2 regions of the Massilia pseudoviolaceinigra genome follow, and region 1 is predicted to be linked to the other one. Evidence: riboswitches for the same ligand, from Rfam matches in the RefSeq annotation. Region 1 holds a riboswitch; the other holds the start of a gene.
What was found. Region 1 has a riboswitch for cobalamin ahead of RBA40_RS32285 (TonB-dependent receptor plug domain-containing protein). Riboswitches for the same ligand answer to the same signal wherever they lie in the genome.
Positions count from the first base shown of each region.

Region 2: it holds a riboswitch for cobalamin, as region 1 does, so the genes downstream of both, RBA40_RS03795 (TonB-dependent receptor) here and RBA40_RS32285 (TonB-dependent receptor plug domain-containing protein) in region 1, are expected to answer to the same signal.

Region 1 covers NZ_JAVCWL010000057.1:13,242-18,150, forward strand. The annotation lists gene RBA40_RS32280 (FecCD family ABC transporter permease) at 1-472, opposite strand, end outside; gene RBA40_RS32285 (TonB-dependent receptor plug domain-containing protein) at 480-2,345, opposite strand; cobalamin riboswitch at 2,428-2,649, opposite strand; gene RBA40_RS32290 (histidine phosphatase family protein) at 2,644-3,189, opposite strand; gene RBA40_RS32295 (adenosylcobinamide-GDP ribazoletransferase) at 3,192-3,983, opposite strand; gene cobT (nicotinate-nucleotide--dimethylbenzimidazole phosphoribosyltransferase) at 3,993-4,909, opposite strand, start outside.
Region 2 covers NZ_JAVCWL010000003.1:41,251-46,159, forward strand. The annotation lists gene RBA40_RS03780 (DODA-type extradiol aromatic ring-opening family dioxygenase) at 1-200, opposite strand, end outside; gene RBA40_RS03785 (hypothetical protein) at 257-1,126, opposite strand; gene RBA40_RS03790 (M1 family metallopeptidase) at 1,126-3,210, opposite strand; cobalamin riboswitch at 3,328-3,476, shown strand; gene RBA40_RS03795 (TonB-dependent receptor) at 3,556-4,909, shown strand, end outside.

The DNA of each region.
Region 1 (4,909 bases):
ACGAGCCGCCTTCGGCCGCCGCATTGCCGCGCAAGTCGCGCCGCGCCAGCAGGTACAGCAGCATCGAGACGGCCACCGCGCCCACGAACGCGGCCAGGTCGACCATCCACATGGCCCACATGAACAGCAGCGCGGCCAGCGCGCCGACCGAGGCGCCGGCCGAGATACCGAGCACATACGGCTCGGCCAGGGGATTACGCAGCAAGGCTTGCATCATCACGCCGGCCAGCGCGAGCGCGCCGCCGGTCACAAACGCGACCAGCGCGCGCGACAGGCGCAGGTCGAGCAGGGTGGCGGCCAGGGTCGAGGTATCGCCTTTCGCAAGCGCCATCAGCGCGCCCGGCATCTCTGCCAGCGGGACCGGCACAGAGCCGACCATCCCGGCGACCACCAGGCTTGCCAATGCCAGCAAGGAGAGCGCCGTGATGACGACGCTGGCCCGGTGGCGCATGTTGCGAAAGAACGGATGCATGCGATTCCTATTTACTGCCGTAACGGACGCCGGCAAACACCTGACGGCCGGTGGTGGCGTAAGTGCGCGCCAGTTCGTACTGTTTGTCGGCGACGTTGTTCAACCGTAGCACGGCCGACCAGTCGGGTGCAAAGCGGTACTCGGCAAACAGGTTTACCAGCCCGTAGCCGGGCAGCGTGTTGCGGTTGGCCAGGTCGTCGAAGCGCTTCCCGGACAGCTGCACGCCTGCACCGGCAACCAGCGCGCCCGCCGTGTACTCGATGGCGAACTTTGCGTGGCGCTTGGCGCGCCGCTGCAGGTTCTTGCCGGTGGTGTCGTCGCGCGGGTCTTGCAGGTCGAGCGAGCCGCTCATGTCGAAGGCGCCCACGTGGGTGCGCGCGCCGAGGCTGATGCCCTCTAACGTGGCGCGGTTGACGTTGTAGGCGCAGCCGTACGGATGCGTATCCTGCTGGACCGGACATGTGGTGGTGTTGACCAGGAGGTCTTTCAGGCGGTTGCGGTAGTAGACCGCGCTGGCTTCAAGCGTGCCATCGTTGTAATACACGCCGCCTTCGACGTTCTTGCCTTGTTCGGGCTTGTTGATGTCGACCCCGTAACCCGGGTAATACAGTTCGTTGAAGGTCGGTGCGCGAAAGCTGGTGCCGGCGCTGGCGTTCACGCGCAGCGCGCGCGTGAGTTTGTAGCCGTAGCCGGCGCCGCCGGTGACCTTGTTGCCGTACTGGGTGCTGTCGTCGCGCCGCGCGCTGGCGCTGGCCAGATGGTTGCCGCGCTTGAGCGAGTAGGCCGCAGCCACGGAATTGGTCGCGCGGCTGGTGTTCAAGGCGCGCGTGGTGTCGGCGAACACGTCTTCCACCCGGCGTTCCAGAACCAGCTGCAGCAGGTCGCTGCCCAGGGCGATGTCGTTCTGCATGCTGTAGGCGTGCAGGCGCGTGTCGATGCGGTTGCTGCTCGTCGCACTGGTGAAGTTGACCGATTTGTCGTCGGCCTCGGATGCCTGCAGGCTGACTTTCCAGTTGCGCGTGATCTCGTGTTTCGAGTACACGGCGATGTTGTCCATGTTCTGCACGCTGCGCACGTCGAAGGGACCTGCGCCCGCATCGTACTGCGACTTGAGGTGGCTGTGCAGGTACAGCAGGCCCGCTTCGTGGCCCTTGGCCAGCACGATGCCCAGCTGGCCGGTGGCGCTGTCGCGCGTATAGCCGTCGTTGTCCTGGTTGTAGGAGAAGTTGCCCGGTTTGGTGGCCGAGAAGCCGTCATCCTTGTCCTTCGACACACCGAACGCGTAGCTGATGCTGTTCTCGCCTTCGCTGGCGCCGGCCACGCCGAACGCCATCGAGCGCGCCTTGTCGCTGCCCGCTTCAACAGCGGCTGTGACGTTTGGCGCTCCGGCGCCGCGCCGGGTGAAAATCTGCACCACGCCGCCGATGGCGTCGGCGCCGTACATGGTGGCCAGCGGGCCGTAGACGATTTCGATGCGGTCGACGTTCGCCAGCGGCAGGGTGGCCCAGTTGGCGATGCCGATCGTGGACGAGCCAATACGCACGCCGTCGACCAGCACCACGGTCTGCTTGGCGTCGCCGCCGCGGATGAACACTTGCGATGCGGCGCCCGGACCGCCGTTACGCGTGATCTCGATGCCGCGCTGCTTTTGCAGCAGTTCGACGACGCTGCTCGCACCGGAACGCGCGATGTCGGTGGCGCTGATCAGCACATGGTCGCTCAGCACGTCGCTGGCCGGCTGCGGCGCGCGCGTGGCGGTGATGATGACGGCGGCAACGGCCGTATCGGCGGCGCTGTCGGCCAGGGCATAAGGGGAAGTAAAAGCTAGCGCGAGCGACGTCAGGGCCGCGTGGCGTACAACAGGAAAGGTCATGACAAATCTTCAGTGAGTGCGATTGCGAGCAACCGGCCGACGTCCCCGTTGGCCAGATTGAAAAGGAACGCGCAGATCCTGCACGTTCCCACCTGTCCTGGCCGGTATCCGGGCTGGCAAATGCGGCCGTCTCACCTTCCCATGCCAAATGCACAGTGGTCGTTCGAGACGGCTCGTCGCCATGTCAGCGACATTTGCTTACCGTTGCGGGGGCAGCACACGTTGGCCTGTTGCAGGCTTCGTGTTTCCCAGTTTAACTGCGCTCATGGACATGGGCGCGGGCACCAAAACCCGATAATTATACACAGTCGATGATGACGGTCTCGCCGTAGGCGATGGCGTGGGGACGTTGCGCCGCCTCCAGCGCCATGGTCTCGGGCGCCAGGCCGCGTGCGCGCGCCGACAGCAGGCGGATCGTGCCGGCGTGGCAGATGACGATGGCGCAGGGCGCTTGCGCATGCATGCAGTCGGCATAAAACGCGGACACGCGCTGCGCCATGTCGGTCACGCTTTCGCCGCCGCCGGGGCGGTAGCGGGCCATGTCGGCGGCCCAGGCGTCGACGCCGGCACGGTCGATGTCGTCCCAGCGGCGCATTTCCCAGTCGCCGAAATCGAGTTCGGCCAGGCGCGCGTCATACCGCACCGCCGCGCCGCCGATTGCCGCGGCCAGCATGGCGCAGCGCCGCAGCGGGCTGGAAAATACCGGCGCGCCGGCGGGCAGGGTGGCGCGCAGGGTAGGCAGGGCCTGCGCCTGCAAATCAGGATCGACAGCGAGGTCGGTGCGCCCGTAGCACACGCCGGACGCTACTTGCGGCGCCAGGTGGCGCACCAGGTACAGGCGCATTCTCAGCCCCAGAGGCCGTGATGGAAAAACGCCAGCAGCGCCAGGTAGATGACCACTTCGGCCACCTGCTGCACCGCGCCCAGGCAGTCGCCGGTGTAGGCGCCAATGCGGCGCAGGCACTTGGCGCCCAGCCACCACGCCACCAGTGCGGCCCCGGTCACGCTGGTGAGCAGCGCAAGCCAGGGCAGCATGCCGGCCGTGGCCAGCGCCAGTGCAGGCACGCCGGCGCAGGCGCAAGCGATGCCGAATTCGCGGTTGCTCATATGCTGGGCCATTGGCTTGGCCTTGCCATCGGCGCGCGCATATTCCATTTCCCAGATCAGGCTCACCGCGGCCAGGCGCGACAAAGGGTGGGCGATGAACAGGGCGGCGATCGCGGCGGGTACGGACAGAAACGACAGCAGCGCGCACTTGAGCGCCACCGTCAGCCCCATGCCGACCGCACCGTAGGTGCCGATGCGCGAATCCTTCATGATCTCCAGCACCCGCTCGGTGCTCAAGCCGCCGCCGAAGCCGTCGCACATGTCGGCCAGGCCGTCCTCGTGGAAGGCGCCGGTCAGGTAGATCGCCGCCGCCGTCGACAGCAGCACCGCCACCGGGGCCGGCCATAGCAATGATGCGCCGGCATACACCGCCGCGGCCACCGCCGCCACCACCACGCCGACCAGCGGAAAATAGCGCGACGCATGGTGCAGCCAGGACGGGTCGAATCCGACCCAGCCCGGAATCGGCACGCGGGTGAAAAATTGCAGCGCGATGAAGAACAGCCGGCACTGGTGGACGATGCTGGCCATGGTGCGTACTTACGCCGACTGGCCGCTGACGCGCGCCGACTGGAAGGTGGCCATGTCGCCGAGGAAGTTGACGGCCGCGTGCAGCAGCGGCAGCGCCAGGGCGCAACCGGTGCCTTCGCCCAGGCGCAGGCCGAGGTTGAGCAGCGGCTTGGCCTTGAGGTGTTCGAGCATGCGCGCGTGGCCCGCTTCGTCCGAGCAGTGCGAAAATACGCAGTAGTCGAGGATGGCCGGCTGCATGCGCGCCGCCACCAGCAGCGCACTGCTGACGATGAAGCCGTCGATCAGCAGCACCATGCGCCGTTCGGCCGCCTTGAGCATGGCGCCAACGATCATGGCGATCTCGAAGCCGCCGAAGGTGGCCAGGATGTCGAGCGGCTCGCTCATTTCGCCATGCAGGGCGACCGCCGCCTCGATCACGTTTTGCTTGTGCAGCACGCCCTCGGGCGACAAACCGGTGCCGGCGCCGACGCAGTCAAGCACCGGCACGCCGGTCAGCTTGTGCATCAGCGCGGCGGCGGCGGTGGTGTTCCCGATCCCCATTTCGCCGAAGCCGATCACATTGCCTTCCAGGTTGCCGACGATGCGCATGCCGTGCGCCAGTGCGGCGGCGCATTCGGCCCAGCTCATGGCCGGCTTCTGGGCAAAGTTGGCGGTGCCGCGTCCGACCTTGCAGTCCATCAGGGCCACGCGCTTGCCGAAATCGTGGTTCACGCCGGCGTCGATGATCTGCAGCGCGCAGCCGTTCTGGCGCGCGAACACGTTGATGGCCGCGCCCTTGGACAGGAAATTCTCGACCATCTGCCAGGTGACGCTTTGCGGATAGGCCGAGATGCCTTCGGCCACCACGCCGTGATCGGCCGCGAACACGAGGATGGCCGGCTTGTTCAGCGCGACCTTGGTCGTTTGCTGGATCAGGCCGATCTGCC
Region 2 (4,909 bases), on a different contig from region 1:
CCGGACGACAGCATCAGCTCCTTTTCTTCCCAGTGACCGGAAATGACCAGCACTGCGGCTGGCTTGACGCCGCCGATCTGGCGCCGGATGTCCACCAGCGACGCTTCCAGCACGTCGTAGGTCTCGCCGTACTGCTCTTTCATGAACGGCCACGGCCCGCCGCCGTGGGAGACGAAATAGGTCGGCAGGCGATGGTTCATGGCGGCGCTCCAAACGGTGGTTTATCGATTCAATATAGGGGCGCGTGCGCGCTTTATCAAGGTGCGCGGGCGCGCGCCAGGTCGATCAGCGCGAACAGGCGCGCGCTGCGCATCCAGCCGATGGTGACGACCGCGGCCTGCGTCAGCAGCAGGGCAGCCGTAAATCCCAGGACATCGACGCCCGCCGTGTTCGCGCGCAGCAGCGACAGCAGGCCGGCCAGGCCGAGGCCAGCGAAGCTGATGACGACGTACGTGCCCAGCGCGGCCAGCGGGTGGCGCGCCAGCAGCATGCAGCCCGACCACCACGCCGCAAGAGCGGAGCGTTGGCGCTGGTCGTGCGTCAGGAAAGCGCGGCCGGCGTCGAGCGAGGCGGTGACAAGGCCGATGAGCAGCACCATGAGCGCCTGCGCCAGCAGCATCGGCAGCGCCGCCTCGCCGGTCGTGACGACCTTGCCGGCGTACGTGGATGCGGCATCGACCGCGCTTAAGCCGGCCATGAAGGCCGCGCCGAGCGGCACCGCGCCCCACGCCAGCATGCGCAGCATGGGCGCATAGTACGCCATGCCGCCGCGCGTGAGGGCCGCAAAGCCGGGTGCCTGCGGCGCGCGCGCGGCCGTCGCCACCATGCCGGACAACAGCGGCGAAATGAGCAGCGTGACGCCCAGCGCGATGCTGCCGGCCTGGGTGAACACCGCCTGATGGCGCCCGTGCACGTCCAGCAGATCGCTTACGGCGGTCATGTCGAGCGCGCGCGCCAGCGCCGCCGCGTGCACCGAATAATCGAGGTTCGACGACAGCAGATGCCACGCCGGCAGCGCCAGTATCAGCGTCGGCACCAGCATCCACAAGGCCCACAGCAGCAGCAGGCGCCATTGCAGCGCCGCGCGCGCCGCCACTGCAATCGAAAAGGCAGGGGAGGAGCTCATCACACGGTCGCAATCAGGGAAAAGAGGATGCTGAACAGCGCCGCCAGGTCGCCGGCCCAACGGCGCGCGGCGCTGCCGTCCGGTTCAAGCGTGCGGCTGTCATCGAGTTTGCTGGCGTCGAGGTAGTGCAGGCGGCCCGGGTCGAGTTCGGCCGATACCGCCTTGACCGGCTTGACCCAGCTGAAGGTGCGCCCGCGCTGCTGGTCATCCCACACCACGGTTTCGCTGCTGCCGTCGGCGAATTTGACCAGCACGGTTTGCGCGACCGGCGCGCCGCGCCGCTCCAGGGTGACGCTGGTGCGCCACGCGCCCGCGCCGCCGGCCTTGGCCGACGCCTCTGCATCGCTCGCGAAGTGCGCAATGCGGTCGTCCACGCTGGCCGTGCCGTACACCTGCTGCGCGAACGCGGCGTGGACCGCGGCGCGCTGGCCGCTCACCTCGGCCAGCGTCTCGCGCAGATCGGCGATGCTCGGATGGCGAAACTTCCAGCGCCGGTAGTATTCCTTGAAGGCGCGCCCGGTCGCCTCCTTGCCGATGCGTGCCTCCAGGTCGCGCAGCACGGTGGCGCTGCGTACGTACACCGGGCCAATGCCCTGCTTGCGCATGTGGGCGTTCTGTCCGAGCGGTTCCGCCGGTTCGGCGGGCACGGTGTCATAACGCTCGACGTCGAAGCCCTTGAACCCCGGCGCGATGCCCAGGGCCGCGAGCAGCGGCGGTCCGAGATACGCGTCCTTGCCGGTGTCGCGCAGCATGCGATGGTTCCAGAATTCGTTCAAGCCTTCGTCGAGCATCGGTTCTTCAGTCTCGTTCGACGCCAGGATGCCGTGGAAGTAACTGTGGCCGACTTCGTGGATCGTGACGAGATCAATGTCGAAGGCGGCGGCCGTGCGCGGCACCACCTTGTCGTAACCATTGACGGTGATGAAGGTCGGGTACTCCATGGCGCCGGCATTGTCGGCGTTCAGCGGCGGGATCACGATGGTCAGCGTCCTGTACGGATACGGTCCGAGTGTTGCCGAATAATAGGCCAGCGCCTCGGTGGCCGCTTTCAGCGCCGGCGCGGCGCTGGCCGCGCGGTCGGGCGGGAACAGTACCGACAGTGCAACCTGCACGCTGCCCGGCGCGCTCCAGGTACCGCGCAGGGGCGGCGCCGTGCGATTGTCGGCGGTCCAGGCAAAATCGTGGACGTCGCCCTGCACGTAGTGGTGGGTCAGCATGCCGCCCTGTTCCACCGGTGGTCCCTGCAGTTCGCCGGTGGCGCCCACGGTGTAGCCCTTGGGCGCGGTGAGCTTGACATCGAAGCGGCCGAAGTCGGCGTAGAACTCGGTCTCGTGGTGATATTCGTGCACGTTCCAGCGCGCCCTGGTGGCGCCGCGTTCGCCCGGCAGCTCCAGCACCCCGATCTTTGGGAACCACTGGCCCACCAGGTGAAAGCTGCCGACGTGGCCGGTGCTGGCCACCACGCGCGGCAATTGGGTCAGGAAAGCGATGTCGAAGCTGGTGGACGCGCCTGGCGCCACCGGCGCCGGCAGGTCGAAGCGCACCACCGTCTCGTCGGTGGCGGGGCCGTTGTCGGGATGGACGAACGACCAAGCCACCCTGGCGCCGCCCTGGGTCACGCTGCGCAGGGCGATATGGCCCCATTCGCCGGGGGCGATGGTGGCGTGGTAGCCGGATGCGCGCTGCTCGGTGAAGAAGGTGCTGCCGGCGTTTTTGAAGGCGTTCATGTACAGGTGCAGGTAGACGCTGCGCACGGTCTCCTTGCTGCGGTTGCGCCAGGTGAGTTTCTGCTTGCCGTCGACGGTGTGCGCAATCGGGTCGAGCGTCGCTTCGATCCGGTAGTCGACCACGCGGTCCGACAGGGTCGCTTCGCTGCCGCTGCGCGGCCCGCCCCACGCGTGCGGGGCGCTCGGCAGGCTCACCGCGCTGGCCGAGGGCATGGCGAAGCCGATGCCGACGTCGGTCATCGGCTCCGGAATCGGCGTGATGGTGATGTCGGCCTGCGCCATCAGCTCGGCCCCGGCGATGGCAGCTGCCGCCAGCAGGAGCGCCCTCTGGGCCATGGTTCGGGTACGCGCTTGCATGCATTCTCCTGCGCCGCCGGGCGCTTCGATTGGTAGTGGGCCTTACTGGCGGGCAGCCGGCCAGCCGCACAGCATGCCACAACGCCATCCGGGCCGCGGTCCGGATGGCGACTGCGATTATAATGGCGCAGTTTTGGTGCCCGCCCGCGTCTTCACGCCGGCAGTTAAACGGGAAACACGCAGTGTGCTGCCCCCGCAACGGTACTGCAAGCCGTCGTTCCTGACGCCTTGCGAGCCCGGATACCGGCCAAAACAGGTGGACACGATGCCGCGCAGCGCGCCTCTGTCCGTGCAATCCGGCTTGCGGGGACGCAGGCCAGGACTCTATTTTCTGAAGACGACATCATGATTTCTGCAGTATCGCCGCGCCGCGCGCTCTCCGCCAGGCCGCTCGCGCTGGTTTCCGCCCTGTCCCTGTGTTTCATGTCCAGCGCCGCGCTGGCCGCCGATGGCCAAGCCCAGGCCCAGACCCTGCCCGCCGTGACCGTGACCGGCGCCCGCTTTGCCAGCGACCCGGCGCTGGCCCCGATCGGCGCGACCGTCATCAGTGCCGACGACATCCGCCGCGCCGGCGCGGCCGACGTCAACCAGGCCATCCGCCAGATCGGCGGCGTGTATGGCCGCCAGAGCCTGGACGGCTCGCCCGATTTCAGCCTCGACCTGCGCGGCTTCGGCACCAACAGCAGCCAGAACATGGTGGTCACGCTGGACGGCGTGCGCATGTCCGAAAGTGAATTGAGCAATGCGACCCTGTCGTCGATCCCGATCGAGACCGTCGAGCGCATCGAAATCATCCGCGGCGGCGCCAGCGTGCTGTATGGCGAAGGCGCCACCGGCGGCGTGATCCACATCGTCACGCGCCGCCCCGAGGCCAATGGCCGGCGCGGCATGCTGCGCGCCGAAACCGGTCAGTTCAACCTGCGCGACCTGCGCGCCGCCGTGGCCCAGTCGTGGAACGGATTCGCCCTCGACGCCTCGGTCGGCAGCCAGCGCACCGACAATTACCGCGACCATAACAGCTTCGAGCTCGATACCTTCAGCGGCGGCGCCCAGTGGGCATACCAGGGCGGCCGCGCCGGTCTGCGCTACGACCGCGCGCGCCAGGAATCGGACCTGCCGGGCGCCCTGAGCATGCAGCAGTTCCGCGACAATCCGCGCCAGGCCAGCACGCCCGACGACGTGGGCTCGCTCGATTCTGACCGCCTGACCGCGTTCGTGGAGCAGCGCGTCGGCAGCGTCGACCTGGCCGCCGAACTGTCGCGCCGCGAGCGCACTGTCCGTTCCACCTATTTCTACACCTTCGAGGGCGTGCGCGCAGCCTCGAAGTCGACCTACGACAGTGCCCAGACCCAGTTCTCGCCGCGCCTGCGCCACCTTGCGCAAATGGGCGGCATGCTCAATGAGCTGGTGGCTGGCGTGGACCTGGTCAAGTGGTCGCGCGTGACCGATTCGGACTACTCGAACGCCGACGCCACGCAAGAATCGCGGGCGCTGTACGTGCGCGATGAACTCAAGTTCGGCGGCGCGCACAAAGCCCGCATGGCCGTGGGCGCGCGCCGCGAACGCTTCGAGAAGGATGCCACCGACGAGCGCGCGTTCGCCGCACCGTATGCCAGCAAGACCACCCTCAATGCCTGGGAAGTGCAGGGCAGCGCTAATGTCATGCCGATGCTAGAACTGTACGCCAAGGCCGGGCGCA